DNA from 4 places in the Rossellomorea oryzaecorticis genome. Region 1 is predicted to be linked to each of the others. Evidence: riboswitches for the same ligand, from Rfam matches in the RefSeq annotation. Region 1 holds a riboswitch; each other region holds the start of a gene.

What was found. Region 1 has a riboswitch for S-adenosylmethionine ahead of ACKA06_RS05960 (methionine ABC transporter ATP-binding protein). Riboswitches for the same ligand answer to the same signal wherever they lie in the genome.
Region 2: linked by a shared signal. The riboswitch ahead of ACKA06_RS02315 (2,3-diketo-5-methylthiopentyl-1-phosphate enolase) and the one ahead of ACKA06_RS05960 (methionine ABC transporter ATP-binding protein) in region 1 are both predicted to bind S-adenosylmethionine.
Region 3: linked by a shared signal. The riboswitch ahead of ACKA06_RS04405 (methionine ABC transporter ATP-binding protein) and the one ahead of ACKA06_RS05960 (methionine ABC transporter ATP-binding protein) in region 1 are both predicted to bind S-adenosylmethionine.
Region 4: linked by a shared signal. The riboswitch ahead of ACKA06_RS17505 (sodium:solute symporter family protein) and the one ahead of ACKA06_RS05960 (methionine ABC transporter ATP-binding protein) in region 1 are both predicted to bind S-adenosylmethionine.

The regions. Positions count from the first base shown of each region.
Region 1 is NZ_JBJOSA010000003.1:378,642-386,532, forward strand. Features, by position in the region: gene ACKA06_RS05940 (carbohydrate ABC transporter permease) at 1-320, opposite strand, end outside; gene ACKA06_RS05945 (ABC transporter ATP-binding protein) at 317-1,450, opposite strand; gene ACKA06_RS05950 (MetQ/NlpA family ABC transporter substrate-binding protein) at 1,869-2,684, opposite strand; gene ACKA06_RS05955 (methionine ABC transporter permease) at 2,712-3,377, opposite strand; gene ACKA06_RS05960 (methionine ABC transporter ATP-binding protein) at 3,367-4,380, opposite strand; SAM riboswitch class I at 4,471-4,577, opposite strand; gene ACKA06_RS05965 (hypothetical protein) at 5,083-5,775, shown strand; gene ACKA06_RS05970 (DUF2922 domain-containing protein) at 5,830-6,048, opposite strand; gene ACKA06_RS05975 (DUF1659 domain-containing protein) at 6,087-6,305, opposite strand; gene ACKA06_RS05980 (YfhE family protein) at 6,525-6,680, opposite strand; gene ACKA06_RS05985 (Glu/Leu/Phe/Val family dehydrogenase) at 6,809-7,891, opposite strand, start outside.
Region 2 is NZ_JBJOSA010000002.1:30,373-38,263, reverse strand. Features, by position in the region: gene ACKA06_RS02345 (M3 family oligoendopeptidase) at 1-1,311, opposite strand, end outside; gene ACKA06_RS02340 (MarR family winged helix-turn-helix transcriptional regulator) at 1,414-1,872, opposite strand; gene ACKA06_RS02335 (aspartyl-phosphate phosphatase Spo0E family protein) at 2,097-2,339, opposite strand; gene ACKA06_RS02330 (GNAT family N-acetyltransferase) at 2,576-3,088, opposite strand; gene ACKA06_RS02325 (1,2-dihydroxy-3-keto-5-methylthiopentene dioxygenase) at 3,579-4,091, opposite strand; gene ACKA06_RS02320 (methylthioribulose 1-phosphate dehydratase) at 4,103-4,738, opposite strand; gene ACKA06_RS02315 (2,3-diketo-5-methylthiopentyl-1-phosphate enolase) at 4,725-5,939, opposite strand; SAM riboswitch class I at 6,030-6,137, opposite strand; gene ACKA06_RS02310 (pyridoxal phosphate-dependent aminotransferase) at 6,200-7,378, opposite strand; gene ACKA06_RS02305 (carbon-nitrogen family hydrolase) at 7,491-7,891, shown strand, end outside.
Region 3 is NZ_JBJOSA010000003.1:26,841-34,731, reverse strand. Features, by position in the region: gene ACKA06_RS04420 (toprim domain-containing protein) at 289-651, shown strand; gene ACKA06_RS04415 (thioredoxin family protein) at 653-976, shown strand; gene ACKA06_RS04410 (hypothetical protein) at 1,221-1,574, shown strand; SAM riboswitch class I at 1,692-1,798, shown strand; gene ACKA06_RS04405 (methionine ABC transporter ATP-binding protein) at 1,945-2,967, shown strand; gene ACKA06_RS04400 (methionine ABC transporter permease) at 2,964-3,632, shown strand; gene ACKA06_RS04395 (MetQ/NlpA family ABC transporter substrate-binding protein) at 3,647-4,471, shown strand; gene ACKA06_RS04390 (carboxymuconolactone decarboxylase family protein) at 4,595-4,960, shown strand; gene sufC (Fe-S cluster assembly ATPase SufC) at 6,152-6,937, shown strand; gene sufD (Fe-S cluster assembly protein SufD) at 6,955-7,891, shown strand, end outside.
Region 4 is NZ_JBJOSA010000019.1:52,878-60,768, forward strand. Features, by position in the region: gene ACKA06_RS17495 (GNAT family N-acetyltransferase) at 1-1,590, shown strand, start outside; gene ACKA06_RS17500 (class I SAM-dependent methyltransferase) at 1,702-2,463, shown strand; gene ACKA06_RS17505 (sodium:solute symporter family protein) at 2,532-4,148, opposite strand; SAM riboswitch class I at 4,249-4,366, opposite strand; gene ACKA06_RS17510 (alanine/glycine:cation symporter family protein) at 4,906-6,324, opposite strand; gene ACKA06_RS17515 (DUF805 domain-containing protein) at 6,595-6,954, shown strand; gene ACKA06_RS17520 (hypothetical protein) at 7,083-7,340, shown strand; gene ACKA06_RS17525 (NAD-dependent succinate-semialdehyde dehydrogenase) at 7,418-7,891, opposite strand, start outside.

The sequences.
Region 1 (7,891 bases):
TCATTCGCAATGAGTGCGAGAAAAAGGGCCAATATGATCCCGATCGGGACGGTATACAGCACAAACAGGACGGTCGCCTTGATGCTGTTCAGGAACTCGGGCGATTCGAGAAGATAAGCATAATTTTCAAGTCCGACAAACAAGGCGGCATTCCCCTGCTGATCGGTCAGGAAAAAGCTTAGATACAGCGTCCGGAACATCGGATAAAAGATGAAAACAGCAAATAATAGAATAGAAGGAAACAGATAAAGCATGGCGGTCCTGACGTTCAGGGACTTTTTCCACAGGCTTGCCGGTGCTGCGTTGGGGCCGGCCTTCATTTGAGCACCTCCTGATCAAACATATAGTTTTCGATATCCGTCGGGGTTTTGACGATCTGCTGCGTTTCACTGTCAAAGAAGCAGAGGGATTCGTAGTTGATGACAACTGGGATTACGTCCCCCACATTGATCCGCCACTGGCCGGTCCATTTGGCCATCCATTCTTTTTCACCAAGCATGAATGAAAAAATCGTTTCGTTCCCCAGCACCTCGACATTGATGACTTCAACATTGATTTTGTCGCTATCTTTGGTTTCTTTTGTGGCGGTTTTCAAATGTTCAGGGCGGATGCCGACAATGATGCGGCCTGATTTCATGAATTTTTCATCTTCTTTTGGAATGGTTAAGTTGCCGTCGGTTCCAAAATGGAGCCGCGACGTTTCTGTGTCATACTCCGCTTCTGCGATATTCATCGGCGGAGAACCGATGAAGGTTGCCACGAAAGGATTGGCAGGGTTATTGTAAATGTCGATCGGCTTCCCGATCTGCTGGATCTCCCCGTCATGCAGGATCATGATCCGGTCCCCCATCGTCATCGCCTCGACCTGATCATGGGTGACGTAGATCATTGTAATCCCGAGTTTTCTTTGAATCTGCCTGATTTCCGATCTCATATGCGCTCTCAGTTTAGCATCGAGGTTGGAGAGCGGCTCATCCATCAGGCAGATCGGGGCCTGGTTGACGATGGCTCGGGCGAGTGCCACCCGCTGCCGTTGCCCGCCGGAAAGCTCGCGAGGTTTCCTTTTCAAATAATCGGAGAGGCCGAGCATCTTCGCCGTCTCTTCACAACGCGCCTTCCTCTCCGCCTTCGGGACCTTCTTCACGTGCAAGCCAAAAACGATATTCTCCTCAACGGACAAATGGGGATAGAGGGCATAATTTTGAAAAACCATCGAAATATTCCGCTTGCTCGGCGGCAAATTATTCACTTCCCCGTCCCCAATCTTCAGGACACCTGCCGTAATATCCTCAAGCCCCGCAATCATCCTCAGCATCGTACTCTTCCCGCAGCCGGACGGCCCGACCAGCACAAAGAATTCGCCAGGCTCGATGGTGACATTGATATTGGAGATGACTTCATTCTTCTTGTCGTAGGATTTTGATACGTCAATGAGTTCAACTTTTTTCACATCTTCTTCCCCTTTCTTTAACAAACGGTGTTGGTATATTAGCGCTTTCATTTTGTGGGTTGCTTTTTAGGGTGTACCTGGTACAATGCGGCGCTGGTGTGCCTGGTACATTTCATTGGTTTGGTACCTGGTACAAAATGTCGACGGTGTACCCGGTACACTCCAAACCGTTCCGCACATAAAAAGAATCACAAACATAACCTAGGTGCGCCTAAGCTCATGATGTGATTCTCCGGGTCTCTACACAAATGTATGAACTTGTCAGGTGTATATGGAAGTAAAATTCCAGCGTGAGAAAAGTATATGAGGGAAGAAGGGGTTGTATGAACAAAACTTGCGATGTTTAAGACGGTAACGCAGTGAGGGACGGGCCTTTAACTTACTAAAGGCCCGTCCCTCACTATACTAAAGTATGCAATTATTCCATCCACTCCGGCTTCCCGAAACCTTTGAACTCTTCATCAATCACTTTTTCAAATTCGTCTGCTTCCACGACTGCTTTGATATCCTTTGCAAGCTGTGAATCAACGTCTTTCGTGTTCATAACGACGCGGTTGCGGTATTGGTCAGGCATGTTCTCAAGCTGCAGCGCGTCAAGGAGATCCATTTTTGCCGCAAGTGCGTAGTTCCCCGGAACTGCTGATAGGTCTACGCTTTCAACTGCTCTTGGAAGCTGAGCCGCTTCGATCGGTTTGAATTGCAGGTTCTTAACGTTTTTATCGATGTCTTTTTCAGATACTGTAAGCGGATCCGTGCCTTCTTTCAATGTGATCAGCTCAGCATCCACGAGGATTTGGAATGCGCGGGCTGCGTTTGTCGGATCGTTCGGGATGGCGATGGCGCTGCCTTCCTTGATGTCTTCGAGAGAATCAAATTTCTCTGAATAGATCCCCATCGGTGCAGTCGGCACCACGATGACTTCTGAAAGCTCCATACCGTGCTGCTCTGCGAATGTTTCCATATAGATTTTGTGCTGGAACAGGTTGGCGTCAAGATCCCCCTGAGCGAGTGCATTGTTCGGCTGGATGTAGTCGCTGAATTCTTTCACTTCAACGGTGTATCCTTTTTCCTCAAGACCTGGTTTGATGGCTTTTGTGACCATGTCGCTGTAAGGACCGGATGTCGCCCCGATCGTGATTTCTTTTTTATCTTCAGAACTTGCTTCTTCTCCACTGCATGCTGCCAGCAGGCTGACAGTCAATGCTGCTGCTAATAGTAAAAACCATTTTTTCATCTGAAATCTTCCCCCTGAATGTTTTGATTATCGTTTATCTACTACTCTTGCAAAAATGTCGCCTGTATATTGGATGAGCTGCACAAGGCAAATCAGCACGACGACCGTGGTAATCATGACCGTATTGTCGTAGCGGTAATAGCCGAAACGGATAGCAAGGTCACCAATACCGCCTCCGCCTACAATCCCGGCCATGGCGGAATATGCGACCAGGCTGATGGTTGTGATCGTGACGGCCTGGATGACGGCCGGCTTCGCTTCCGGCAGCAGGACGTCCTTGATGATCATCCATGGACTCGCCCCAACCGACACCGATGCTTCGATGACTCCCTTATCAATCTCGCGAAGGGCGGTCTCTACCATTCTTGCGAAAAACGGGATCCCCGCCACAGAGAGTGATACGGAGGCAGCTGTCGGCCCGATCGTCGTTCCCGTCAGTAGTTTAGTAAGCGGCAGTAGTGCAACCAATAAAATGATGAATGGGATCGAGCGGACCATGTTGACGACGAAGCCGACGATCTTTTTAATGAAGCCGTTCTGCAGGAACAATCCTTTGTCTGTCACAAAAAGCAGGATACCGAGCGGAAGGCCGATCAGGATCGCGATGGCCAGTGAAATGCCGACCATATAGATGGTTTCGAGGAATGCTTTATTCAATTCTGGTAAAATCGCAGTCAAAGAATCAGGCAGCACGGTCGAGCACCTCCAGACTTTGTGTTTTAGCCGTTATATAACGGATGGCGGCCTGTATTTCGGACTCTTCGCCGATCAGCTCCATGATGAAAATTCCGAGCGGCGTTTCCTGGATATATTCGATTTTTCCGTGAAGGATATTGCCTCGTACCTTGTATTTTTGAAACACTTCCGAAACCACACTTTCCTCTGCAATCGAACCCTTGAACTGGATTTTGATCAGCTTGCCTGTCCGGCTCTTCAATAGGTGAGGCGGCAGTTCGAACTGCAGGATATTTTCAATAAACTGTTTTGTCAACGGCTGTCTCGGGTTTGCGAACAAGTCGTACACGGGGCCTTCCTCCACGATTCTCCCGTCCTGCATGACGGCCATCCGATCGCAGATTTCCTTTACGACTTCCATTTCGTGCGTGATGAGGACGATTGTGAGCCCAAGCTGTTTGTTGATGTCTTTTAACAGTTTTAGGATCGACTTTGTTGTACTCGGATCAAGTGCTGAGGTCGCTTCGTCGCATAGGAGGACGGATGGGTTGTTTGCGAGTGCCCTGGCGATTCCGACGCGCTGTTTCTGGCCGCCGCTCAGCTGTGCGGGATAGGCTTGAGCTTTGTCGCTAAGTCCGACCATCTCCAGCAATTCGGTCACCCTTGGTTCAATTTCTGACTTCGGCACCCTGGCTGCTTTCAAAGCAAAAGCGAGATTTTCATACACCGTTTTCGCTTTAATGAGGTGGAAATGCTGAAAGATCATGCTGATTTTCTGACGTGCGAGTCGGAGTTCCCTGGAATTCAGCTTTGTCAGGTCCTGACCGTCGATGATGATCTCCCCGGATGTCGGTTTTTCCAGTAAGTTCAGGCATCGGATCAGAGAGCTTTTCCCCGCCCCGCTGTAGCCGACGATACCGAAGATTTCCCCTTTTTCAATGGTGACGGAGACATTATCCACACCGAGGACCGTCTGCTTTTTTGTTTTGTATTCTTTTACTAGATTGTTGATTCTGATCATCATTCACACCCCTTTTCTTTTTTCAATGTTGTTTGCCAAATAAAAAATGCTTCTTTCAATTACTGAAAGAAGCATCGCGCTTATGTCATCGACTTATCTTTCAGAATGAAACCCATTCTGCAGGAATTAGCACCGTTCCATAAATGGAGGTTGCCGGACGTCACAGGGCCTGATCCCTCGGTCGCTCTTGATAATTTGAAAATATTTAATTGTTTGAGTTTTTAATCTTATAGGTGATATTATATGGTTTGTTTTGGAAAGTCAATAAAGGATTTTGAATTGATTTTTTATGTAAGCGATTTCTTTGTTGTGGTTAAAAGAAAATCCCCCTCCAAAAATAATTCCTTGTATACCGCTTTTGATTTCCGTGGAAGGCTTCGCTTTCCACTCCAATCAAAAGCTGGGTTGAGCTAAAATCATTCCTCCCATTTAAGGCACCTTTATCTTTTTAATCAAACGTTTGATTAACATCTCAAACTCTTGATGGGACAGCCTTTTGAAGGTTTAAACAAACGTTTAATTAAAATGTAGATAACCTTGTGCGCAACTGAATACAAAGACCTAATCACGCATGATTATAAAGTTTCATTTTGTAGTAAAATAGATGTTTTAATCTAGCAGAATAAGGGAATATATGTTAAATTAGTTGGGGCTTTTTGCTTGTTTACTAGTAAACTATTAACTATGGGAGCTGAAGGATTGATGAAAATGATACGACTGAATGCAATGTTGATTGCAGTACTTATGCTTTTGCTTGCAGGCTGCGGAACTTCGGAGAAATCTTCTGGGGATGCCAATGCTGAAAACAAAGATAACGAAAAGGTTTCAATGGAAAATACCGACGGGGATGAAAGCGCTGAAGTTGCAGGCGAAGATGAAAGTGAAGGCGAAGTGTTTGAAGCATCAACTGAAAAAGAGGAAGATCAAGATGCCCAGCCTTCTGAAAACATCCTGGATGAGAAGAAGGTATTTAAATACGATGACGATTCAGTCATTATCACGCTGGATAAAGCTGAATTCACTACCGAATTCAAATCTTCCAATGCAGACCCTGAAGACTCGATGTCTAACAGGAAAATCATCAGTGATTCTGAAATCTTCTTACATATGACTGGAACCATTTCAAATGACACAACTGATTCAGTCAGCTTTGATGGACCGTTGTCCCCGATAAACTTTTATTTGACTTATGACGGCAAGCACGAATTTGACATGTACGGTGCTGCTGAAACAGAGGAAGGCAATACATTTAAAACACTGTCCAGCGTCGACGCTTTAACGGAAAGCAAGGTCCATTTTTACGCCCAGGTGCCAAAACCAGTATCCCAAACGGATAAACCTTTAGTACTCCAAGTGAAGATGGATGAGGAAACATTTGAGGTGCCGCTGCGTTAGGCTCCTATCCATGAAGAAACTCACCTGAAGAACAAATCAGGTGAGTTTTTTTTATTATAAGACTTCATAGTCTGTTACATTACGTTCTACCACGCGTGCGCCATCTACGCTTACCAGTGCGCCGCCTGAGCTTCCGAATACGCCGGTTGCGATAAGGTTGTCCATTGCTGCTTTCACCTGGACGGTATCGATCGGGTCGATTGGATCGTTGACGCTGATTTTCGCTATTTTGCCGGTTTCTGTCTTGAATTCAAGTTCAAGTACTTTTGCCATGTTAAAATCCCCTCCTTTCTATAAAAATTCCACCCCCATTATGCGTTGATATCGAAGTTTTGGATCTTTTCTACGTTGAATAAGTTTTTCTCGGAGAGTCCTGCAAGTGATTGAGCCGCGCTGTGCATCTCATCTGCAGTGGCCGAACCTTTGATGTAGCTGTATGATTTGTACTTGTACTTCGGGTTGCCTTTCTCATCCATCCCGTCGTTATATGCAAATCTCAGCTTCGTTCCTTTCAAATCCGCTGTTGCCATTGTGCCTCACCTCCTTTCACCTTTTATATAGGGATTGGGGGAGGAAAAGGACACCTAAGAAAAAACATTTTCATTAATAATTCCATAAGCAGTATCAATAAGGGTGGGGCTCGTCCATTTTTGCCTAATCGACCTTGATTCTCCAATTTCCCAACAATAAAAAACCCTCTTATAACCACATTTAAAATGCGGTTATAAGAGGGTTTTAACGTCACTCCACTATTCACGATCACTCTTCACTTCTTCCGGATACCCGGCCTTCGTCGCCTTCTTGAACTCTTTCGCCCAAAGTACTTCCTGCGTATCCGTCAGTCCATTATTCTTCTCCGTATTAATCCCTTTGTAGGGAAGCTTCTTCGCATGTCGTTCTGCCATGCTGAAATCTCTCCTTTCAAAGATATTAATGTCTCTCTACAAATCCTTTACCCAGCAGACACTCACCTAAACATAGGAAGGGGGACGGGCCTTTAGCTTACTAAAGGCCCGTCCCTCTACGCGTTAATTCAGTAAAGCTTTCCTTGCCTATATAAAATCGTCGACAGCTTCGTAACAGAGTGGATATAGCAGTTTTGGCGCAGCGGGAATGGATCCCCGAAGAACTGCGGCAGAACCGTATCGAGCGTTGTCTGCATTTTTTCAAATAACAGTCTGAATACCTCGTCTTCCGAGTAGAACTGGGTTTCCCTGCCCTGCAGCCATTCGAAATAGGAAACGATGACTCCGCCGGCATTAGCGAGGATATCCGGCACGATGATGATTCCTTTATTACTGAGGTATTCATCCGCCTCTGTTGTGACCGGAGCGTTCGCTCCCTCGACGAGTATGCCTGCCTTCACTTTTTCAACATTATCCTTATGGATCTGGTCTTCCAATGCAGCAAGGATCAAGACATCCACATCAAGGTACAGAACGTCCTCCCTGTCGGAAATATCTGCTTTCACATCAATCTCCTTCAGCTGATCATCGGTTACCGGGAGATCTCCTTTATTCCTCATCGTGAATTCGACCAGTGCCGGGATATCCAGTCCGTCTGCATTATAAAGCGTGACGTTTCGGTCACTCACAGCCACCACTTTATTCTGAAGATGAGTGGATTGGTAGGCCTCGAGAGCCGCGACCGATCCTACGTTTCCAAATCCCTGGACGGAGATGGTCAACGGCTTGTTTTCATATTTCAATGCGGTTTTGGCAAACACATTATCCGTTTTCGCCAGCAGATTCTTCTGATTTTTAATAAAATCATGCATCATATAGCGAAGGGTAAAATAAACACCCTTTCCGGTGGCTTCACGGCGTCCCAATGAACCACCGTTGATCACGCTCTTCCCGGTGAAGCTTCCCCTGTAGGGATAGCCGGGGTGAATGCTCTTGTACTCTGCCATCATCCAGTCCATCTCCCGCTCGCCGGAGCCCATATCAGGCGCCGGGATATCCTTATCCGGACCGATGACGTCACTGAAATACTGAACATATTTTTTTGCAATAAGATTAAGTTCTTTATCGGTGTATTCGCGCGGATTGATGATAATCCCGCCTTTCCCGCCGCCGAATGGAACATCGTGAAGAGAATTCTTAAGAGTCATAAG
Region 2 (7,891 bases), on a different contig from region 1:
ATTTTCGTAAACGAAATGCTGGAATTCGTCTACCGCGACTCCATATGGCAGGAATTGAAGGGCATCGCTTAAATGGGAGAATTTATATTTGTCCGTGTCTTCCTTGAAGAACAGTTCCATCCATGGCCATGTAAAAAACTCCATACTCATCGAATGGATTTCACAGGCTTCGTATGTCGGCCACTGATACTCCGGAATATCGAAACCCCTGCTGCTGTATACTTGGAATGCATGGCCGGCCTCGTGAGTCAGGACATCAATATCACCGGAAGTCCCATTGAAATTCGAAAAGATGAAGGGGGACGCATAATTCGGTATGTATGTGCAATAGCCCCCTCCGGCCTTCCCTTTCTTCGCTTCCAGGTCCATCAGGCTGCGCTCTATCATAAAGTGAAAGAATTCTTTTGTTTCCTGCGATAATTCTTCATACATCTTTTTACCATTTTCAATGATGAACTGGGGGTCTCCTTTAGGTACAGCATTCCCGGAAGTGAATTTAAACCCTTCATCATAAAATTTCATGGAACTGATTCCAATTCTGTCAGCTTGTCTCTCTTTTAATTTACTCACCAACGGCACCACATGATTTTTTACACCCTCACGGAACACTTTCACCATTTCCGGTGTGTAATCTGTTCTCGTCATTCGGTAATAGCCGAGTTCAACAAAGTTTTCATAACCAAGAGTGACAGCTATTTTGTGGCGGACCTTGACGAGATCATCAAAGATGCCTTCCAGTTCTTCCTGATTCTCTTCAAAGAAACGGACGGAAGCAAGCGTTGCCTCTTTGCGGGTCTCCCGGTTCACAGCTTGAGTGAAAGGCCCCATCTGAGCGAGTGTCCTTTCTTCCCCTTGGAATGGGATTTTTGCAGAAGCCATTAATTTCGTATACTTGGAAGATAGTTTATTCTCTCCCTGGAGCAGCTTTACCACTTCAGGTGAGTAGGTTTTGATTTCACTTTCCGCCAGTGAAAATAACTGTCTTCCAAAGCGCTCCTCCAGATCCGCCCTGAAAGAAGAATTCAGGAGCTCCTTATAATAATCAGTAACGAGACCCTGGAAATCAGGCATGACTTCATCGAAATAATCCTGTTCTGCTTTATAGAAATCATCATTTGTGTTAATTGAATGCCGGATATAGCAAATGTTTAGCATCGTATCGAAATGAAGTCGCAGTTCATTGATTTCCTTCATTGCTTTTACTTGTTCGTCCGCTGTATCGGCTTGTTTAAACGTTTTCAGTGCCTGGTTGATTCCATCTTTGATTTCAAGCAGATTCGGCCGTTCGTATGTATATTGTTCAAACTTCATATAAAATCCCCCTTTTTAAAGTCCATCTATTGTATTCGACCTGTACTTCTGTTTTTCCTACATAAAAAAAGAGTCTTTCCTTGGAAAGACTCTTTATATCTTTCAATATGATAGATTCTTGATGGAAAGCCCCAGCTTCTTGACCAAATCGATTACATCACTCTTTTCTTCTTGAGTAAGTGCCGACATCAATTCATGAATCCTCATTTCATGATTCGGAAAGATCTTGTCGATCAGACTCCTGCCTTCATCAGTAATTTGTGCATACGTCACACGCCGGTCATTGGGACAGGCAACCCGTTTAAGCAGCCCTTTTTTCTCTAATTTATCCACAACATACGTGATGCTGCCGGAGGCTAACAGGATTTTTCCGCCTATTTGCTGCAGCGGCTGATCCCCTTTGTGATAGAGCAATTCCAGAACAGCAAACTCTGTGGGATTCAAACCATTTTCTTGTATGTTCTTATTAATCTCTTCATTTAATGCTTTATAAGCACGTGAGAGTACGATAAAAAGTTTTAATGATTGTTTTGTATCTTGGTTTTCTGTCATGTTCTTCATTCCTTTGAACTAATATCTCAGTTTCAAAATATTATACTAGAAATTAGTGGATTAGTCAATCTCTTAAAGACAGCAGAAAAACCCCTGTACCAGTCCGTTGCCGATACAGGGGTTTTCACATGGAAGGTAATTTATTTTCATTTTTAATAAATGAAGTTGTTGAATTCATAGTTAGTGGTCATTCTGTGAGGTTTCTTATCCTAAAAGGTGTTATTGTGGGGATATTATGATGCTGTTTTTTTGAGTAAGGTTTTAATCGCCTGGCTGAATTCATAAGGAACAACTTCTTGAAAGTTATAAGTTCGTTTAGTACATTTTTGATATTGGTTCAAGAGATCATCCAATTGCTGGCTGCACTCGATCGTTTCCTGTGCTCCCAGCCCCATGTTTTCCCCGAGCGAAATCATTTCAGCACGCTTTTGATTAATTTTTACTAGTAACCACTTCTTTTTAAGATATTGACCCATTTCGTACTAACTCCTTTTTGTTTTGTGACTGTCGGTCTGAAAATCCAACTGAAATACTTATTGTATACAGTGATAACGCGGCAGTTGATTGTTCGAATCACCTTTTCCCTAAAGCTGATTCTATTAATAAAAACGTTACTTAGTTAGTATCGCAACTATTCTCAGAAAAGTAAATAGATTCGCAAAACAAGACAAAATCCCTAGTAATGTCTGTTTTTTTGACAAAAATCGCCACGTCAGTTGACACGCCCTTTCTGAATTTTCTTTCCCATAATGATGTATTCATAGGGTGTATTCGGAAAGAACCCATCCTTTATTACTTGCCAATTCAACTTTTTGTAAAAAAGAATGGCACCGGCATTATCTTTTCGGACAGTCAGTAACGCTGTGGATTCTTTTCTGTTTTTAAGCAATTGTCCGGTTAATGCTTTAGCTATCCCTGCCCTTCTGTAATGGGGATGGACTCCTAATTCGGCGAGTTCCAGGCAGTCTTTTAACCACATATTTTCCCTCTTGAGATGTTTAGCCAGTAAATCATGATAATACTGCCCATCTCGGGAGGTGTAGCCATAAATGAACCCCGCCAGTTTAGTGCCGTCGATTGCGAAATATCCTTCGAATCCGGGATACGTAAAATGTCTTTTGAATTGTTTCTGCATTTCTGATGGATCGCTGCCATGCAGAAGCCGGTATAAGTTAAGCATGTCAACGAAATAGCTGCTGTTTATTGCAATCGGAACCAGTTTCACCCCAACACTCCTCCATAACTAAGAATTACATTAACTTATGCTCTGGGTTCTTTTATCATACTTTTTATGTTCAATCCTCCTTTAAACAAAAAAGGAGGTTGGGACAAAACTAAAAATTCCATGTCTAAAGACGAACACTTCAGAAAGGACTCAAAACAACGCTAGTGATTTCCGTGCAAGACTTCGCTTTCCGCGGGCAGCCCGTGAGCCTCCCCGCATTCTCGCGGCAGATCCTGTCCAGCTCCGGCGGCTAGCCACTTGAGGTCATCTGCTGAATGAGTTAAAACCTAAATGTGCAATGAACAAATTAAAAACCCGAGCTAATTCGCCTCACCTCATGCAAATTAGTTCGGGTTTTACTTATACTAAATCCTTTTTACCGATATATTCCTTGCTGGCGTGCACTTTTCCAGACTGTACAAGATAGCTTGACTGGCAATTGCTGACTTTTCACCAGGGAATACCAACAATCTTTGTGAAAAGAGCTTACTTAATAGATCGGTACCCAGCCTTCTTGTGTGACAAATATACGGATGGCCACCACTTGTTTATCATCGCTCAGTGTAAAATAATGTCGAATATTTTCCGGTACCGAAATCAAGTCACCCGGATTCAAATGAACCTCGAAGAATCTTCCGTCTTTGCCTTGAATGATGAAGACACCATGCCCGCTCACGATGAAACGGACTTCATCGTCAGTATGATGATGCTCCTGCTGGAAGTTTTTAAGGAGTTCCTCAAGATTTGGTGTAGTGGGAGACAATGAAATGACGTCCCATGCCTTATATCCCCTTCTCGCGGATATATCTTCTATTTCTTCCCTGAACGCTTCGATGATGCTCTCCTTTTCGGAATCGGATAAATCAAACTTTTCATGCAGACTGTCATCCAGCTTTGAAAGTGTCCAGCTTTCATAAATGACCCCCTGGCCTTGTAAGAAAGAGACAACTTCTTCTTGGTTATCTATTATCTCCCGGGATTCCTGTATCTTGATTGTAGTCATATTGATTCCTCCTAAATGGGCTGTTTGATGTTTTTTAAAGTTAATAGTGATAGTTGGTACTGAAATAAAAATTCGCATGCTTCAAGAAGTTTCTTAGCCTCAAAAGCATTGCGTCCCCACACGGTGATTCCATGATTGCGGATCAGCACGGCCCCTTTATCCCCTTTTACATAAGGGGAAAACTCTTCTGCCAGACGGGGAATATGTGCGTGATTATGAATGATCGGAATAGTCAGCGTGTCATCCTCTTGCCATTTATCAAAAGCCTTAATCAATTCCTGGTCCTTGAAAGTAATTTCCCCTCTGTCACCGTACAGCTCACTCACTACGTTATTCGGGACTGTATGGACATGAAGGCTGCAACCAGCCTGACTGCTCTGAAAAATTTTGCTGTGAAGCAGTGTCTCCGCAGATGGGCGCAGGCTGGTTTCTTTAAGTGGTTCTCCTCTTTCGTCTACCAGCAAGAAGTCTTCATCCGTTTGCTTCCTTTTGTCTTTCCCGCTTGCTGTAACGAGAAAGGCGGTCGGAGAAGTACTGACCCTGATGGCCAGGTTCCCGCTCGTCCCCATGAACCAATCCCGGTCTGCAAGCTCTTTTTTCACTTGTGCAAGCTCATCCCATTGAGTACTATAATCATTTCTTGACACTGACAGCAGCCCCCTCTCCCCATAACTTGAGGGCTTCATCCAATTCTTTATTTGCAAATGCCGCCTCAACAAGAGTCGTTCCATCCAATACAGCTTCTATTGCCTGCCGGAAGGCCTTCCCTCCTCCTGCAGCACCATCCGGATGGCCATGCACTCCTCCCCCTGCATTTATGACACACTCATGCCCAAAGTCAGCAATCAACTGTGGTACCAGCCCTGGATGAATCCCTGCGGAAGGAACCGGGAATGTCTCATTGAATTCATCAGGTTTAACTAATTCATCCCTGATGGCCAACACTTGTTTTTTGTCTAATGCCACACTTCCATAAGGAGAAGGGAATAAAGATAAATCTGCGCCGGTCATCCTTAAAAATTTACCAAGCCACAAAGAATAACTCACCCCGTATTGAGGGGATGCAGCTGAAGCACCGGAAAAAGAAGGATGGGCCATAATAGGAAGGCTGATTTCTTCATCTTCCCTTAACTCCTGCAGTACATCCAGTCCATATGTAAACACATTGAACAATAAGGCATCAGCCCCAAGTTCTCTCGCCCTTCTTGCTTTTTCCCTTAATGTGGCTGTCCGTCCGGATAAATTGACTGCGTAGAGAGTGCGGGCCCCTGTTTCTTCAAAAACCTCTCGAAGAATGTTGGTGCCGGCCTTTATCCTTTCTTCAAATGGCGTCAATTCATTATCGAACAGGATTTCATCATCCTTTACCAGATCCACACCACCCAGTGCCTGAGCTCTCAGCTGTGACTGAAGGTAATCAAGATCTCTTCCGATCACCCCTTTAAAAATACTCATTAGAAGCGGTCTGTCGAAAACATTCACTTTTTCCCTGATTCCTCCAATCCCGAACCTTGGCCCGGGATATGCTTTCTTTAAATCATCGGAAAACTCAATATCCGTCAGTTTCACTCGGCCATCTAGAGAAAGTTTGCCAAAGACGGTCGTCAGGATGGCAGGTATATCGTTTGAGTAGTTACCGGATGGATACGCAATTCGAATTTCTGCCGTATCGCTTTCCAGTTCGTTTATTTCCACTACCCTTCCTTTGTACTTTCTTAATTGTTCTTGTTCCAACTGGGGAAGATCTGTCCATGAACCTACCGTCAGTCCAAGTGCGATTCCTTCCGCTTTCTTCTCGAATGTACCGCTCTTTCCGGACAAAACATATGTTGCAATCACTTCACTCATTCACGCTTCCTCCGATCATGTATGTTCTTTTAACGCAACTTTTCAACAAAAAAACCCCTTCGATAAGAAGAGGTTTTTATACAATACTCTGTCTTATCTCTCAGCAAAAATAATGCTGCAAGAATTAGCACCGTGCTTTTTTAAAAGTCGGTTGCCGGGCTTCATAGGGCTGGTCCCTCCGCCTGCTCTTGATAAGAAAAATCATTTGCTATTAATTTAATTTCAGTTGGATTATGGCATCATTTTTCATTTCTGTCAATCTATTTATCGAATAATTTTAAATTTTCAATTCTCTTCACGGCTTCAGAGAGGCGTTCTTCACTGGTCAATAATCCTGCTCGCACATACCCTTCTCCATATTCACCAAATCCCACTCCGGGTGCTACTGCCACATTGACTTCCTCAAGAAGAAAATCTGAGAATTCCACAGATGAGAAACCTTCAGGGACCTTCAGCCAGGCAAAGAATGAACCAGCCGGTGCCTTTACATCCCATCCGATTTCCCTCAGTCCGTTGATAAATGTCTTCCTTCTGGATTCATAGGAAGCCACCAGTTCTTCCACACAATTCTGGGAACCGAGCAAAGCCTCCACTGCCGCTTCCTGGACAGCACCGAAAAGACTCACATACATGTGATCCTGCAAGATATTGATAGCGTCGATCACACTTTTATTCCCGACTGCGAAGCCCACTCTCCATCCTGCCATATTATAGGTTTTAGAGAGTGTGTAAATTTCAATGCCCGTGTCTTTTGCCCCGTCGGCTTCCAGGAAACTGACAGGCTTTTTCCCATCGAAACCGATGGCACCATATGCAAAATCATGCACAACGCAAATCCCGTGATTCTTTGCAAAAGCTGCCGTCTCTTCAAAAAATGTTCGGGAGGCAACCGCTCCTGTGGGGTTATTTGGATAGTTCAAAAACATGAGCTTGGCCTTTTCCCTTTCCTCCAATGTTATATCTCCATAATCAGGCAGGAACTGATTTTCTTCTATGAGCGGCATTGTCACCATTCTGGCCTCTGCCAGGGATACCCCTGAAAGATAATCCGGATACCCCGGGTCCGGTACCAACACCGTTTCCCCAGGATTCAGAAGACATTGAGGCAGTTCAACCAGTCCTGCTTTTCCCCCAAACAACACGGCAACCTCTTCCTGTGGATCGATATCCACACCATACTCCCGCTTATAAAAAACCGAGATGGCTTCCTTGAATGAATCCAACCCCCGAAATGGGGAATATTTGTGGTTGTCCGGCGAGTTTACCGCCTTTATCATCGCATCGACGATATGCGGAGGTGTCGGTTGATCCGGATTTCCCTGACCCAAATTGATTACATCGTGCCCTTGTTTCATCACTTCCTGGACTTTCCCAGTAAGCGACGCGAAAAATTGCTGCGGCAGTGAGTTGATTCGTTCTGCTTTTTTAAAGGTTGTCATCTTTTCACCTTCTGCACTTTTTAGAAAATTATTTACTTTCAAATTCTAGTCACAAATGATATAACGTAAAGTAATGATTGTAAAGTGAAAATTTCAAAAATGAGGTGTTACTTTGAGTATGAAGATTGGACTGGCACAAATGGATATCACATTTGGCCGCCCTGATGAAAATAAAAAACGGGTTCAGATGTGGGTTAAGAAAGCCGTCGAAGCAGACTGCGATATCGTGGTATTTCCTGAATTGTGGACGACCGGTTATGACTTAACAAGAATCGGTGAAATCGCTGATGAAGATGCAAGAGACATTTCTGCATTTCTTTCAGATCTTTCTTCCCGATATTCCATTCATATTGTCGGCGGCTCGATTGCAAAGAAAACAGCAGATGGTGTGTCAAACACCCTCCTTGTTGCCGACAGCAGCGGTAACATCATTAAGCAGTATAACAAACTTCACCTATTCAAGCTGATGGATGAACACCATTATCTTCTCCCAGGTAAGGAAGACGGCCTGTT
Region 3 (7,891 bases), 350 kb from region 1:
GTCAAATCATCCAAATGAGCGCCTTCGTTGCCGCTTCGCCTTATGACACCCGTCTCTGAGCGAAGCCCCTCCACTTTTCTACTCTCAGGATGGTACGACCGAGGAGGCTCACTGGCTGCCTGCCGAAAGCGAAGTCTTGGTGCGGAAATCAACAGCGGGTTTAAACACAGCCTTTTTCCTTTCTATTTCCTCAAAAAAATGAGAAGATATGAGTAAGTAGTGGACATCATCTCTAAATAATTGAATATACTATCCTAATCTTATTTTCTGAAAGATAAGGTGATGACAATGTTTGAAATTGGTGATGAAAAAGTAATTATCGTTGAAGGTACGACAGATAAACGAAAGGTTAAAGGAATCATAAAGGAACCGATTGAAATTATCTGTACGAACGGAACCATCAGCATCACAAAAATGGACGAACTGATCGATTCGCTGGAACAGAGAGATGTTTATATACTTGTGGATGCCGATCATGCAGGCGAAAAGCTGAGGAAGCAATTCAAGCGTGAATTCCCGGAAGCAGAACACTTATATATCGACCGGATGTATAAAGAAGTGGCATCTGCACCCGAGTATCATCTTGCTTCAGTACTGGTTGGCGCAAATATCGATGTACACACGGAATATTTGGAAAAAAGGATGAGTTAAGTTGAACGAGGTAAGTAATGAAAGAGCACTGTATGATGCAATCAATACACATGAGCTGGCCGCCGTGTATCTCTACACCCCGATGTGCGGGACATGCCAGGTAGCCGGGAGGATGCTTGACATCGTGGAAAAGCTCCCTCATGCTTTTCATTTCGAAAAAGTCAATTTGAATTACTTGCAGCAGTTTGCAGAAGAGCAATCAATAGAAAGTGTTCCTTGTCTGCTCCTATATAAGAATTCGAAGGAAATTGAAAGGATCTATGCCTTTCAATCGGTTCCTTATCTATACGACATGCTGAAGAAAACCGAGACCTTTACGAGCTAAGGGTCTTTTTTTATGTCATTTATATAATTTTTCTTCGATGAGTAAGGAAAACCTTTCTACAAACAAGGACATATTTCTCGGGAAATTTTTAGAGAAATTGCTCGGAATTTATATTCTGAATATTCAAAACTATCATTTTCGACAAGAATATGACATTTCTTCTGAATCATGTCGAGCGACCCGTGGAGGATAAAATACCCAGAAGTAGAATGTATTAGGTAAGAAGATTCGCGGGAGGGTATGTATGAGAAAATACTTAGAAACTCTAATTGAACAATGCCGTTCGAAGTACCATCTGCAGCTATTATTTCCATCAAATCCATTTATCCTGGATATTCAATGTAAAGATCAGCGTTACACCATTTCCCTTTCAAGCAAGGCATGTATGATCGTGGAAGACAGTAACGGCCTTGAATCTCAGTTCTTGATTAAAGGAACTGAAGATATGATTGCCTGCCTGCTTAAAGGAAATGAGCTATTATCGCACATGGTTGATCAGGATCAGCTTGAAATAAAGGGAGGATACCGGCCGCTGCTATTCGTCGAATCGGTTTTATGGCTGACCAGGCCTGTGGTAAAGGAAACTGTGGAAATATAATGAAAACTGTAATCTTCTGAAAAAAACATTTGACATGTCTTTGAACGTGATGATAGAATCACCTTTGTAGAAAATTTTCTGAGACTTTTAACTCTTTAACTTAATATATTTAACTTACTCTTATTAAGAGTGGTGGAGGGACGTGCCCTATGAAGCCCGGCAACCGTCAATGCAAATTGAAATGGTGCCAATTCACTCAAAGCAGACGCTTTGAAAGATAAGAGAAAGGATAGTCATATGATTATGCCTTTCTGCTTATCAGCAGGAAGGTTTTTTTATTGCCCTTTTTTGAAGGGGCGCACGTTTAATAGGAGTATTAATTCTTATTAGAACGATCGTTTTACTCAAATGAAAGAAGGTGACCGACATCATGATTACCATCTCAGACGTGAAGAAAATATACCAATCGAAAGCAGGGCCGATTTCTGCAGTGGACGGAGTGAACCTTTCCGTTAAGGAAGGTGAAATATTCGGGGTGATCGGCTACAGCGGTGCCGGTAAAAGTACGCTGATCCGTATGCTGAATGGCCTCGAGGTACCGACAGAAGGGACTATCAACGTAGGCGGCCAAGCAGTATCTACAATAAAAGGTAAAAAGCTCAGGGAAGCAAGGCAGTCAATCGGAATGATATTTCAGCATTTCAATCTGCTGTGGTCACGGACTGTCATTGATAATATTCAATTTCCCTTGGAGATAGCAGGGGTTCCTAAAAAGGAAAGAGTTAATAGGGCAAACGAACTGCTGACGCTTGTCGGGCTTGAAGGAAGAGGGGATGCATACCCTGCGCAGCTGAGCGGCGGCCAGAAACAGCGTGTAGGCATCGCAAGGGCACTTGCGAACAACCCGAGAGTACTTCTGTGTGATGAAGCGACATCTGCACTTGATCCCCAGACAACCGATTCCATCCTTGATCTGCTTGTGGATATCAATAAACGCCTGGGATTGACCATCGTCCTGATCACGCATGAAATGCACGTCATCAAAAAAATCTGTCATCGTGTAGCCGTGATGGAAAATGGGAAGGTTGCCGAACTCGGGGATGTACTCGAAGTATTCCGTAATCCGCAGCAGCAGGTGACTAAACGGTTTGTGAAGGAAGTATCACAGGATCAGGATTCGGATGAAGTGATCGAACAGCTGATCAAAGAGTACCCGACAGGGAAGGTCTTGAAATTCACGTTCGTGGGTGAATCCACCGGGCAGCCGCTGATCACCTCGCTGATCAGAAAATTCGACCTTGAAGTGAATATCCTCCAGGGGCAGATATCACAGACCCAAAAAGGGGCTTACGGCACATTATTTGTCCATCTGGACGGAGAGGAATCTCAACTTAAGGAAGCTCTCACGTTTGCCGAAAGCCAGCTGGTGAAAGTGGAGGTGATGGCAGGATGATCGACACGATCTTTCCGAATGTCGATTGGGAAAAACTCTGGGAAGCAACACTTGAAACCCTTTATATGACAGGAATGTCCGTCCTTATCACGTTTGTATTGGGTATCATTCTCGGGATACTTCTATTTTTGACATCCAAAGAAAATCTATGGGAAAACAAGCTTACTTACACTATAACAAGCGCTGTCGTGAATGTATTCAGGTCGATCCCGTTCATCATCTTGATCGTGTTGTTGATCCCGTTCACGAAGTTCTTGCTTGATACGATCCGCGGTGCGAATGCAGCCCTGCCGGCGCTCATCATTGGGGCAGCCCCGTTTTACGCAAGAATGGTTGAAATCGCCCTGAGGGAAGTAAACAAAGGTGTAATTGAAGCAGCAAAGGCCATGGGCGCAAAGACAAGTACAATCATAATTAAAGTGCTCATCCCGGAATCGATGCCGGCCCTCATTTCAGGTATTACGGTGACGGCCATCGCCCTTGTCGGATATACCGCTATGGCAGGAGTCATAGGGGCAGGCGGTCTTGGGAACCTTGCCTATCTTGACGGTTTCCAGCGCAGCAGGGATGATGTCACTCTGGCATCTACGATCATGATCCTCGTGATCGTGTTCGGAATTCAATTCATTGGTGATTACTTTACAAAAAAATTAGATAAACGCTAAAAGGAGAGAACAACATGAAAAAATGGTTAGCAGGAGCAGTAGCAGCAGCAAGTATATTTGGATTGGCCGCTTGCGGAAATGATTCAGGAGCGGGGAGCGATGAAAAGGAATTGGTTGTGGGTGCTTCGAATGTACCGCACGCTGAAATCCTTGAACAGGTAAAGCCGATCCTTGAAGAGAAGGGAATCGATCTTCAAATCGAGACGTATCAGGATTATATCCTTCCTAACAAAGATCTTGATAACGGCGATATCGACGCCAACTATTTCCAGACGATCCCTTACATGGAACTTCAAATGAAGGATAATGAGGGTTATGATTTCGTCAATGCGGGCGGAATCCATATCGAGCCGATCGGAGTATACTCCAAGAAGTATAAATCTCTGGAAGACCTTCCGGACGGTGCAACAATTTTGATGAGTAACTCTGTTTCCGATCACGGACGCATCCTTAGCTTATTGGAGAAGAAAGGACTCATCACGCTGAAGGATGGCGTCGAAAATACAAAGGCTCAGCTTGAAGACATTAAGGATAACCCGAGAAACCTGAAATTCGATTACGAGTATGAAGCGGGTATGCTTCCTCAAATGTACGAAAATGAAGAAGGCGATGCCGTGGTCATCAACTCCAACTATGCCATCGATGCCGGCCTGAAGCCTCTGGAAGATTCAATCGCAATCGAAGATACTGATTCTCCATACGTAAATGTAATCACTGTCAACAAAGGCGACGAAGATAAGGAAGAAGTGAAAGAACTGGTTAAAGCTCTGCGCTCAAAAGAAATCCAGGATTTCATCAATGAAGAATGGGACGGAGCGGTTGTCCCAGTTTCAGAATAATACGTTTTGAGAAACCCGATGCTTCCATCGGGTTTCTTTTATGGATAAATTTCAGTCATAAACCATTCCTGATTGGCTCATACTATCTTCGATGAATCTAAAACGAAAATGGAGTTGAACAGGATGCAAATGGAACCAAGAAATACAACCGAAGCGGCACTTCATGACTATAAAATGGGACTCGGGATCTTCACGGAGAAAATGCCTGAGCTTGCAGAGCATTATAATACCTTCACAGAACACTGTTTCAGGGAGGGGGTCCTTTCTAAAAAAGAAAAGCAGCTGATTGCCCTTGGGATCAGTCTTTATTCACAGGATGAATACTGCATCATCTACCACACAAAGGGGTGCCTCGATGAAGGATGCACTGAACAGGAAATTCTTGAAGCTGTCGGGGTCACTGCGGCATTCGGCGGAGGGGCAGCAATGAGCCAGGCCGTCACCCTCGTACAGCAGTCCGTGCAGGAACTGAACCAGCTTAAACAATAACTCAGAAAGCGGAAGGACTCGGATCGGAGCCCTTCCGCTTTTTAGTTTCTTCTATTATATATAGGACTTTCGTTCAGGAGACGGGAAAGTAGATTGGCGTTCAGGGGTCATTGGTTTATTTTGTTCCGGCTGTATAAAGATAATCCGACAAGTTGCACGTAATTTTGAAAAGTGGAATGAAAATTAGATATTTGGATCGTATTTTTAAAATATGGAACGTAAAAGCAGGAAACTGGAACATAAATAAATAAAAATGGACATGGACTCACATCCGAAAATCCAGGCTGCCTGTCCATTTCTCCCCATCTCTTCAATGTAAGCGCTTCATCTTTATACAACCATCTGGATATTTACTAACTTACCTATCATTTGCCAGTATAGTGGCGGAATTTTGTGAAAACTTAATGATACCCTTCTGTAAAAATCTTCTGAATATGATTTTTAAGAAAAAATGAAGAAATTCGGGTTTTGTGTTCAGAAGGAGGGGGTAGTATAGTTATGAATATAAAATTTGAAAGGAATGATTCATTATCGACTCTCTTGAGGGTTTGTCGTACACAAGTGAAATGGAAAAGGCGATGCATAGTGCCCATGGAATTGGATACGAGGTGTACAAACGAAAGCATGCAGTGAGGATGCAAGTAGAGAAGCAAAGAGAGCAGGATTACAAGGAAAGCCGAAGAATGATTGCCGCACTTGATAGAAAAGTGCATGCTAATATATAATAGATGCAAAGGAAAACCAGTGTTGTTTCAGACACTGGTTTTTTTCATTAATGCGGTATAAAGTACTGCGGATAATACATGATTATGCTTTATTTCATTGCAATCATTAATAAAAACATATAAATGGTCAGGCATGTAACCAGCCGAGGAGACACGTGCTGCCCTCGGAAAGCGAACTCTTGCAAGGAAATCGAATGAGGGGAATGAAATACAACAGCATCATGTAATTTCTTCCTTTTTATATAAGAAGAAACCCGGACAGGCTCCTTCACGGCAGGGCCTACATTTTTCTGATTGTTTAAGCACACAATAGAGAAGGATTTTCGGGCAGGATAACATGGTCGGCAGGCTCTGAAAAAGTTGATTATACCTTTTATTTGTTATAAGATTGTAATGATAATAAATTGAGAATGAGTAAGGGAGTAACCCTTACATTCATTTTATAAAGTCACGGAGGTATTTACACATGGCAGGTTCTACTTTAACAATTAAAGATCTTCATGTTGAGATTGAAGGAAAGGAAATCCTGAAAGGGGTTAACCTTGAAATTAAGGGTGGAGAAATCCACGCAGTAATGGGACCGAATGGTACAGGTAAATCTACTTTATCTTCTGCTATCATGGGTCACCCTAAGTATGAAGTAACAAAAGGAAGCATCACGTTTGACGGCGAAGATGTCCTTGAAATGGAAGTAGACGGGCGTGCGCGTGTAGGTCTATTCCTTGCTATGCAATACCCAAGTGAGATCAGCGGTGTTACAAACGCGGACTTCCTTCGCTCTGCAATCAACAGCCGACGCGAAGAAGGCGATGAGATTTCACTAATGAAGTTCATCCGTAAAATGGACTCTGAAATGGAATACCTTGAAATGGATCCTGATATGGCACAGCGTTACTTGAATGAAGGTTTCTCCGGCGGTGAGAAGAAGCGTAATGAAATCCTTCAGTTGATGATGCTTCAGCCTAAGATCGCAATCCTTGACGAAATCGATTCAGGACTTGATATCGATGCTCTGAAAGTTGTATCTAAAGGAATCAACAAAATGCGTGGAGAAGATTTCGGCTGCTTGATCATCACTCACTATCAGCGTCTTCTTAACTACATTACACCAGATCACGTTCACGTTATGATGCAGGGCCGCGTCGTGAAATCAGGCGGTGCAGAACTTGCTCAGCGCCTTGAAGCGGAAGGTTATGACTGGATCAAGGAAGAACTCGGAATCAAAGACGAAACTGTCGGCCAAGAAGCGTAAGTGTTAGGGGGATAATAATGACTGTAGAAACGAAACTATCAGTAGATCAGGACTATGTCAGCTCCTACTCGAAGCAGCTTGGGGAGCCGGAATGGCTGACGAACCTTCGTACAGATGCGTTCAACAAGATGAAAGACCTCAGCCTGCCGGTTGCAGATAAGACGAAAATCACGAACTGGAATTTCACTTCATTCAAGAAGCATGCAGTTGACAGTGAATCGTTCTCATCATTGAATGAGCTGCCTGAAGAAGCAAAGGCACTAGTTGACTTAGAAAGCAAAGATCAAAGTTTATATATTCAAAGAAATAATACGCCTGCTTTCCTTTCATTATCCAGTGAATTGAAAGACAAAGGTGTCATTTTCACCGATATCTTCACTGCGGTGAAAGAGCACAGCGACCTTGTTCAAAAGTATTTCATGACAGAAGGCGTGAAAACAGATGAGCACAAGCTTACGGCTCTTCATGCTGCATTGATGAACGGTGGAGCGTTCCTTTACATTCCTAAGAATGTGGAACTGGTTGATCCGATTCAAGCGGTTTATGTTCACGATGATGCTGAAGTTGCGATGTTCAACCACGTATTGGTTGTGGCGGAAGACAACAGTTCAGTGACATATGTAGAGAACTATATTTCTACTGCTGACGTTGAAGACGGTGTCTACAATATCGTGACGGAAGTTGTAGCTAAAAACAACGCCAAGGTGGCATACGGTGCAGTGGACAATCTTGCAAGCGGACTGACGACTTATGTGAACCGCCGCGGTGTTGCAGCAAGGGACGCCCGCATTGAATGGGCCCTCGGCCTGATGAACGACGGTGACACCGTTTCTGAAAACGTAACGAACCTGATCGGAGACGGTTCTTATGCTGATACGAAAACGGTTGTTGTCGGAAGAGGAAAACAGAAGCAAAACTTCACGACGAAGGTTGTTCACTTCGGTAAAAACTCTG
Region 4 (7,891 bases), on a different contig from region 1:
ATTGAAACCCCTGAGGCATTCGTAGTAAAGACAACCCTGGAATCAGAGGCCTTTCCATCTGTTGTCCTGAATACGTATTTTAAGTTGTACGGATCCGGGATTGTGGATATCAAGCATGAAGTCGTGAACAAGTCGAAAGAAACGAAGGAACAGCTCTATCTCATTCAGCCGCTTCCGATTGAGTTCAAGGGTATGGCCATCCCTCAAAAGGAAGGTGTAGTAATCGGCGACGAAGCCATGATGCCCTTCATGGATTACATCCGTGACAAGGAAATTTCGGAACGCTGGTTGTTCACCTCTGGGGCGAATGGGGAAACGAAGGGCCTTGCGTGGCCGGAAGGGGCAATTGGCAGAAAGAATGACTGGCACTTTGCGATTGAGTATAAGGTAGATCCTGTCCAGTCCCAGGGGGAAGTATGTCTAGGGCCGATTCAAGTCGGGATCAATACAGCACCTTCGTGGAAAGAGTGGAGGTCACTCGTACTCGGTGATGATATGAAACGCCTTGAGGAATGTCCGCTTTATTCTCTTGAACCAAGTGATGGAAATCTCGTTTCGGCTGCGGGCGATCATGCAGGCTACTCATTCCGGTCCATGCTTACACCATATCTCGACGGGACACTGGAGCTTAAGAATGAAGTCGGAAGCATGAATAAAACCGTAACGAAAAAGGATGAAACCACAGATGTGAATGTGGAACTGCATCATAGAGAAGCGGGCCTCAAGCGTATCAAAGGCAAATTCCACTCTCAGAGCCAGAGGGCTTCATTTGAAACTATTTCTATGGTAACAGGAGAGAAGGAAATCGAAATAGTCGAGAAAGCTGACGGCTGGACGGTCGATAATGGAGTGCTTTCCTTCAAAGCGGCAGAAGGCTATTATCCTGGAATCTATTCATTGATGTATAAAAATAAAGAATTCCTTCATCATCAGTACCCTGCCCCAGGACCGAAAGCCTGGTGGAATCCTTGGGGAGGAGGAATTCGCTATACATTCATGAATGTAAGCCCGTATTCGATGCTGAAGGAACCGACAAGTGTGAATCCCGTCACGAAGCAGGATTCTAACGGAAATTCATGGAGAGGGCTTGCAGTTACCACTGTCTTAAAAGAGCATGAATCGATGAAGGGGATCACGCTCCGTCAATATGCCCTAACCCTTCCCGAAGTTCCGGTACTTGCCTTCTATTGTGAAATCGAGCAGGAATCCGGCCGTACCTTTACAGGGGAGTCAGTGGATCTGGAGGCGTTTTTCAAGCCGGGTGAAACATTGACCTCAAGTTTTGTGAAGCTGCCGTCCGACGGCAAATTCGATACGTATTATGCAGGTATCGAGGAATTTGTGATCGGGGACAGTCCATTTATTCAAGCCGGTTCCGATGAACGGAAAGAGCAGGCGATGCTCATCCATCCTGATTCGGCCAAAATGACCGAAGTCTATATCAATCAGGAAGTGCTGGTAGCGGCTTCTTCCGAGGAGTGGACAGCTGCTTCCGGTGAATCCGTAAAAGTCAAACCGACCATGATGGTTTTGGGTGAAGAAGATTTGTCAGGAGCTTATAAACAACTGAGAAAAATATCGTTTAACTAACGGAGAATGCCCGACCCGGACATCCGGGGAGGGCATTCTTTTTAATCATGTTTAAGATAATGGACACGGACTGCATTCTGGCGGACTGTGGTAAATGGAGGATGTACGAAAATGTCATTTAGTCACTACGGCAAATTATGCACCGAAGTATATGATCTGACGAAAGAAGTCGGACAATCATTCGGCGGTGATATCGAGTTTTATCAGGAAAAATTGAAAGAATGCAAAGGCAGGATCCTCGAGGCGATGGCCGGCTCGGGAAGGGTCACCATCCCGCTTGTGGAAAACGGCATAGTGGTCGATGGAGTGGATGATTCTCCTGAGATGCTGGCATCATGCCGGCACCGCTTGGAAGAGAGGGGTCTCAAGGCGGAGCTTTACGAATCAAGCCTGCAGAATCTCGATCTCCCTCATCAGTACGAAGTCATCATCATTCCGGGAGGTTCCTTCTTACTGATTGATGACCGTAATGAATCGATGGAAGCGTTAAAGAAGCTGTATGCCCATTTAGAACCGGGTGGAAGACTCATCATGGATGTATTCCTTCCTGACACAACTTTCGATATCGGCAAGGTGCACACCTCTGTTTTCCCGCTTCCAGGCGGGGACACGATCACGATGGAAAGCAAGCTAGTCGAAGTGGATTTCTTCCATCAGCATAAAGTGACTCACTTGAAATATGAAAAATGGAGAAACGGGAGCCTCGTCGAGACAGAACTCCAGCGCTTTGCCTTGCGATGGTATGGAGTAGAGGAACTCATACTCGTCCTGAAGGAAATCGGGTTTTCTCACGTGGAAATATGCGCGGATTTCGAGGAAGGTGAGGAGCCGGCAAGCGGGAATCAGAAAATCATTTATATTGCAGAAAAATAAAGGGAAATAATATATCCGAAAAGAAAGCCTGCTCCCATATTTTTTGGAGCAGGCTTTCTTTCTGTCATTCAGCTTGTTCTCAACAGTGCGTTTTTGGCCTGTGATGTTTCTTTTTTCTTGATGAAATTGATACAAGTCGTGAATAGTCCGAGTACAATCAGTGTCAGCACAATGCCGAGCAGCCCTGTATTGTAAAGAAAGTTGAAAGCAAATGCCGCTGTGACAGCAAGCAAAAGGGATATTGCTGCTGAATACGTGCCGATGCTGTTGATGGAACTCTTCCATTCCAGTTTGCCGGCATTTTCAATGAGGCTTATTGAAACGATCGTCAGGATATTCACGATCATCCCGATCCACACGGGGTGGATGTTCTGATAAAAATCATTAATTCCCCATCCTCCAAGGTGATACCAGAGCAAACCCGATGAAGAACCTGTAAAAAGGGAAATGAGGGCAGCCCGTTTTGTGACGGCCGGCCAGAATAAAGCAGCTACAACCGGGGCGAAGGTTGCCGAGTTCCGTGTAACCCAGGCCAGAACATTCCACCAGGCGGACTGTTCAGAACGAATCAAAGCAAAGCTGATCATTAATACAGTCAATAACACAAGTGACCACTTCGTATAACGGACAAGCTGAAGTTCTGTCGCTTTCGGGTTAATGGCTTTTCCGGTATCTCTCCCAAGACTTGTGGCGCCAGAGAATTGACAAGGAGCCCCCCAGCTCAGGGCAGCAGCCCAGAATCCAAGGAAGAATAATCCGACAAGTGGAGCAGGCAGAGTCTCCATCAAATAAAGCGGGATCGCGACCAATCCCTGTGATTGACCCGGAACCACCTGCTGGGCAGCAAGACCGAATAACACAGCTCCAAGTATGAGCGGGATACCCAATACAGCGCCATATAATAATCCTTTCCGGCCCTCTTCAGGAGTTTTGCAGGATAATGCCATCTGAAAGGCTGCCTGAGCCAGGATCACATTGAATAAAAAGGTTCCGAACCACGCAAGTATCGTTTGTATTCCTGCCCCATCCCATGAAGCATACTGCGGCTTTTCATTAAATAATGAAGCGATTCCTTCCACGCCGGGGTTGATGAAGAATGCATATGTTCCAATTGCCAGCATCATGAAAAAGACAACCACATTACTCAATTGTGTGAATCCGATTGACCACATCCCGCCAAACTGAAGATAAACGAGAAGAAGGACGGCTGTCATCGTGACGGACCAAATCAATGAGACGCCGGTGAATACTGACAATGCAGAGGCAAAAGCAAGTGCAGTGGCGACCGACCACATGGGGAAAGTAAACGCGGTAATTGCCCCTGCAATTCCTCTGACCTTTTCACCATAGCGGTCTCCGAGTAGTCCTGAAATCGTCACCAGGGCTTTTTTTCTAAACGGGGTAATCAGGACAAGAGCAATGATCAATACGTGAATGGTCTCCGCCACCCCGTACCAAATCGCTGAAATGCCGGTCAGATAGCTCAGTTCGAGTATCGCGATATAGGAAGACCCCGAAAATAATCCGGTAATGCATACTGCTACAAAAAAGGAATTGAATCCCCGGCCGCCAACAAAGAAACCATTGCCGTCGGCAGCCTTCTTTCTTGAGAACTGACTTACGAAAATAAGAAAAACGGTATAAAAAAGTGCAAATCCGATAAACCAATAACCAACTTCCGTCATCTTTAACATCCCCTTTAATATTTTATAACGATCTGTTTAGTCAGGAATTAAAGAGGAATCAAAAAGAAAAGCCTCTCCCAGAGGAAGAGGCATCATCTCTCCCTCATCTTCCAGACTATACGTCTGTTGGAATTAGCACCTTATTACTTTCAATTAAGAAAATAACAGGTTGCCGCAGGATCACAGGACCAATTTCCTCCCCTGGCTCTTGATAAGGATTGTTCGTTTTAAGTTATGTATTACTGTAACGCATTAATGTGATGTCGTCAATTGATTTTGAAAATTGAGAAAAAAGGACTAGATGATGTAATGTCTTAAATAATTCCGAGAAAGCAGGTATTAGCAGAGCTCATAATAAAAAATATAACTAAAGCACATTAGGGCAGGCTTAATCACCGCTATTGATTTCCGTGCCTTCGCTTTCTGCGGGTGACCCGTGAGCCTCCTCGGCTTCGCCTCCGGGGTCTCACGTGTCCAGCTGCAGGGCTTAGAGTCACATGTCATAAGCCAAATCGACCAAGAAGGCAAAGAACGCCTTCCAGGCCAATTCGTCTTATGCCACCCGCCTCTCTTCAAAGCCCTTCCGCTTTTCTGATTGGCCACTTCTCCCGCAGGAGTCTTCGTCTTGCACTCCAATCAACCGCTGGAACAAGATTGAACTGAATGCCTCATTATACAAAACTACAAAAAAACCCGAACTAAATTGCCACTCTTAAGGCAAATTAGTTCGGGTTTAATTTAGACTCAGTTTCTTCTCTTAACTCGCTTTCCTCTTAGAATAAGCCTTCATCTGCAAAGGCAGATAGTCATTGAAATAATGATTCGTTTCCTTCACGATTACCTTATAAAGCAGCAGCAGGGCAATCAAGTTCGGGATCATCATCAAAGCATTCGACATATCCGCAAATGCCCATACCAATTCGAGGTTCGCCACTGCACCCATACCGGTCGCCACGACATAGATCAAGCGGTAGGAAGCGATGTAGCGGTAGCCTGTGAGATATTCGAAGCATTTCTCCCCGTACATATACCAGCCGACGATCGTGGAGAAGCCGAAGAAGATGACAGAGAATGAAACGATGTATTCTCCTGCAACCCCGAGGGCATGTCCGAACGCGGCACTCGTCAACGCCCCACCGTCTAGTGAAGCGGAATGCTGGATGCCTGAAATGGCTCCGCCTGTCGGATCCCAGAAACCGGTGATGATCAATACAAGTCCTGTCATCGTACACACGATGATGGTAACAATGAAGGTACCCGTCATCGCAACCAAAGCCTGTTTTACTGGATGATCGGTCTTAGCATTCCCCGCGATGAGTGCAGCCGTACCGAGACCTGCTTCATTGGAAAAGATCCCGCGTGAAACACCGCTTCGGATCGCTTCACTTATGACGATCCCGGCGAATCCGCCTGCGGCCGAAACCGGATTGAATGCGTAATGAAAAATCAGTTTAAAAGCCGGAATGATCATGTCATAATTCAACCCGATGATCAAAAGTGAACCGCCAATATAAAGGAATGCCATGATCGGCACAAAGAATGAAGCAACTGTACTGATACGTTGAATACCGCCGAAAATGATCAAAGCAGTCAGCACGGCAAGAACGATCCCCGTGACCCAGTTATTGATGGAGAAACTAGTGGTCATGACGTCGGCAATTGTATTGGACTGAACACTGTTTCCGATACCGAGTGCAGCGAAAGCACCGAATAATGCAAAAGCGACGGCCAGCCATTTCCATTTGCTGCCGAGCCCTTTTTCAACGTAATACATCGGACCGCCCGAGTATTCACCGTTTTTATTCTTCACACGGTATTTCATTGCCAGCAGCGCCTCGGCATATTTCGTCGCCATGCCCAGTAGGCCGACGATCCACATCCAGAAGATCGCTCCCGGTCCGCCGATTGTCAGTGCGGTCGCAACACCGGCAATGTTCCCGTTACCGATTGTGGCTGATAGAGCAGTCATCAGCGTTTTAAAGTTGCTGATATCCCCTTCAGAATCAGAGGAATCCGTATTTGATTCCTTTGTGAACGCAAGCTTAAAAGCATAAAATAGTTTTTTGAATTGCAAACCTTTAAGCATAATGGTCAAAAATAAGCCTGTTCCAAACAACAGTACTAAACTTGGTGTACCCCATAGAAAAGCATTGATCTTGTTTAGCACATCTAACATAAAATCCCCCTCATGATGTAAGCGTTTTCTGGTTGAATCCTTTTCTATTATATATAGTAACACCCCCAGCCTGTCCAGTAATATGTGAAAGTTTGCCATAGAATGAGTTTTATGGACTATCATAAAAACGAGTGCTGGAAAGGGTTGAAGAGAAGAAAGAGACCTTTTATACAGAAGGATAAACGAGATTTTGCCCTCCTCGTCCTGACAAACTTCGACAATGATATGTTATACTAGCATAGTAGAATTGCAGTATAAAGGAGTATTTAAATGAGCTGGTATTTAAAAGTAATAAAGAACTATGTAAACTTTGGGGATCGAGCAAGACGGAAAGAGTATTGGATGTTTTATCTGGTCAACTTCTTAATAAGCATGGGGATTTTTGTCATTCAAATGGCAGCCGGCATAGACGGGTGGTTGAACGGATTGTACTCATTATTTATCTTTTTGCCCTCTCTTGCAGTTACCATTCGCAGGCTCCATGACACTGGAAGAAGCGGCTGGTGGATTCTCATTTCCCTGATTCCGGTCGTTGGATGGATCGTTATCCTTGTATTCATGTGCCTGGAAGGCGAAAGCCAGTCCAATAAATGGGGACAGAACCCTAAATTTGGCGGAGGCTATCTATAGTAAACGTCGACACCCGGCATCCTTTGAAAAGGGAGCCGGGTGTTTTGATTTAGTTTTATGACGGAATGGACTTTTGGCTGGTGAAAGAATAATGCCAGCAATTCCCACGCATACTAGATGTGGGTGATATGATGCGAGGGAAAAGCGATGAAATCCAAAAGTACAGTGATGCAATCGATAAGATGCAAGAGGGACTCGAAGCAATGATCGAATTGTATAATGATATGGAAGAAGACACTCCGTTTATCGATTTGGAGGAAGGGGTCCTTGAAGACCTAGAGAAAGCGAAACGTATTTACGGAGAAGAATATGTGAGCAAAAAGGTCAATACGATTCTGAAAGAGGTGCTGACCTGGCTTGATTTAGAGGAAGATAAGAAAAAGTAACCTGCTTTAACTGTCAAAGATGGATGGATAATAAAAGACCCCTGACACCATTAAATGTGTCAGGGGTTTTGAAATTCTTACAATCCAACAGAAATATATTTAACCTCCAGGAATTCCTCGATTCCCTGATGTCCGCCTTCCCGTCCGAGTCCGCTCTGCTTGAATCCGCCGAACGGAGCCTGAGGCGTGGAAGGGACGCCGTCGTTCAGGCCGACAATCCCATATTCAAGCTGCTCGCAGATCTGGATGCCCCGTGTGATATTCTCTGTAAACACATAGGCAGCAAGTCCATAGATCGAATCATTGGCTCGCTCGATTGCTTCTTCCTGAGTCTTGAATGTTGAAATCGGGGCAAGAGGCCCGAATGTTTCGTCCGTCATACAAATCATGTCTTCACTCACATCAGTGAGGACGGTGGGTTCGAAGAAAAGCCCTTTGCCGGCTTTACCTCCTGTGACCACTTTTGCCCCTTTGCTTACAGCATCATCGATATGCTTCTGGACTTTTTCCACTGCATCTTCATCGATGAGGGGCCCGATGTCAACGCCTTC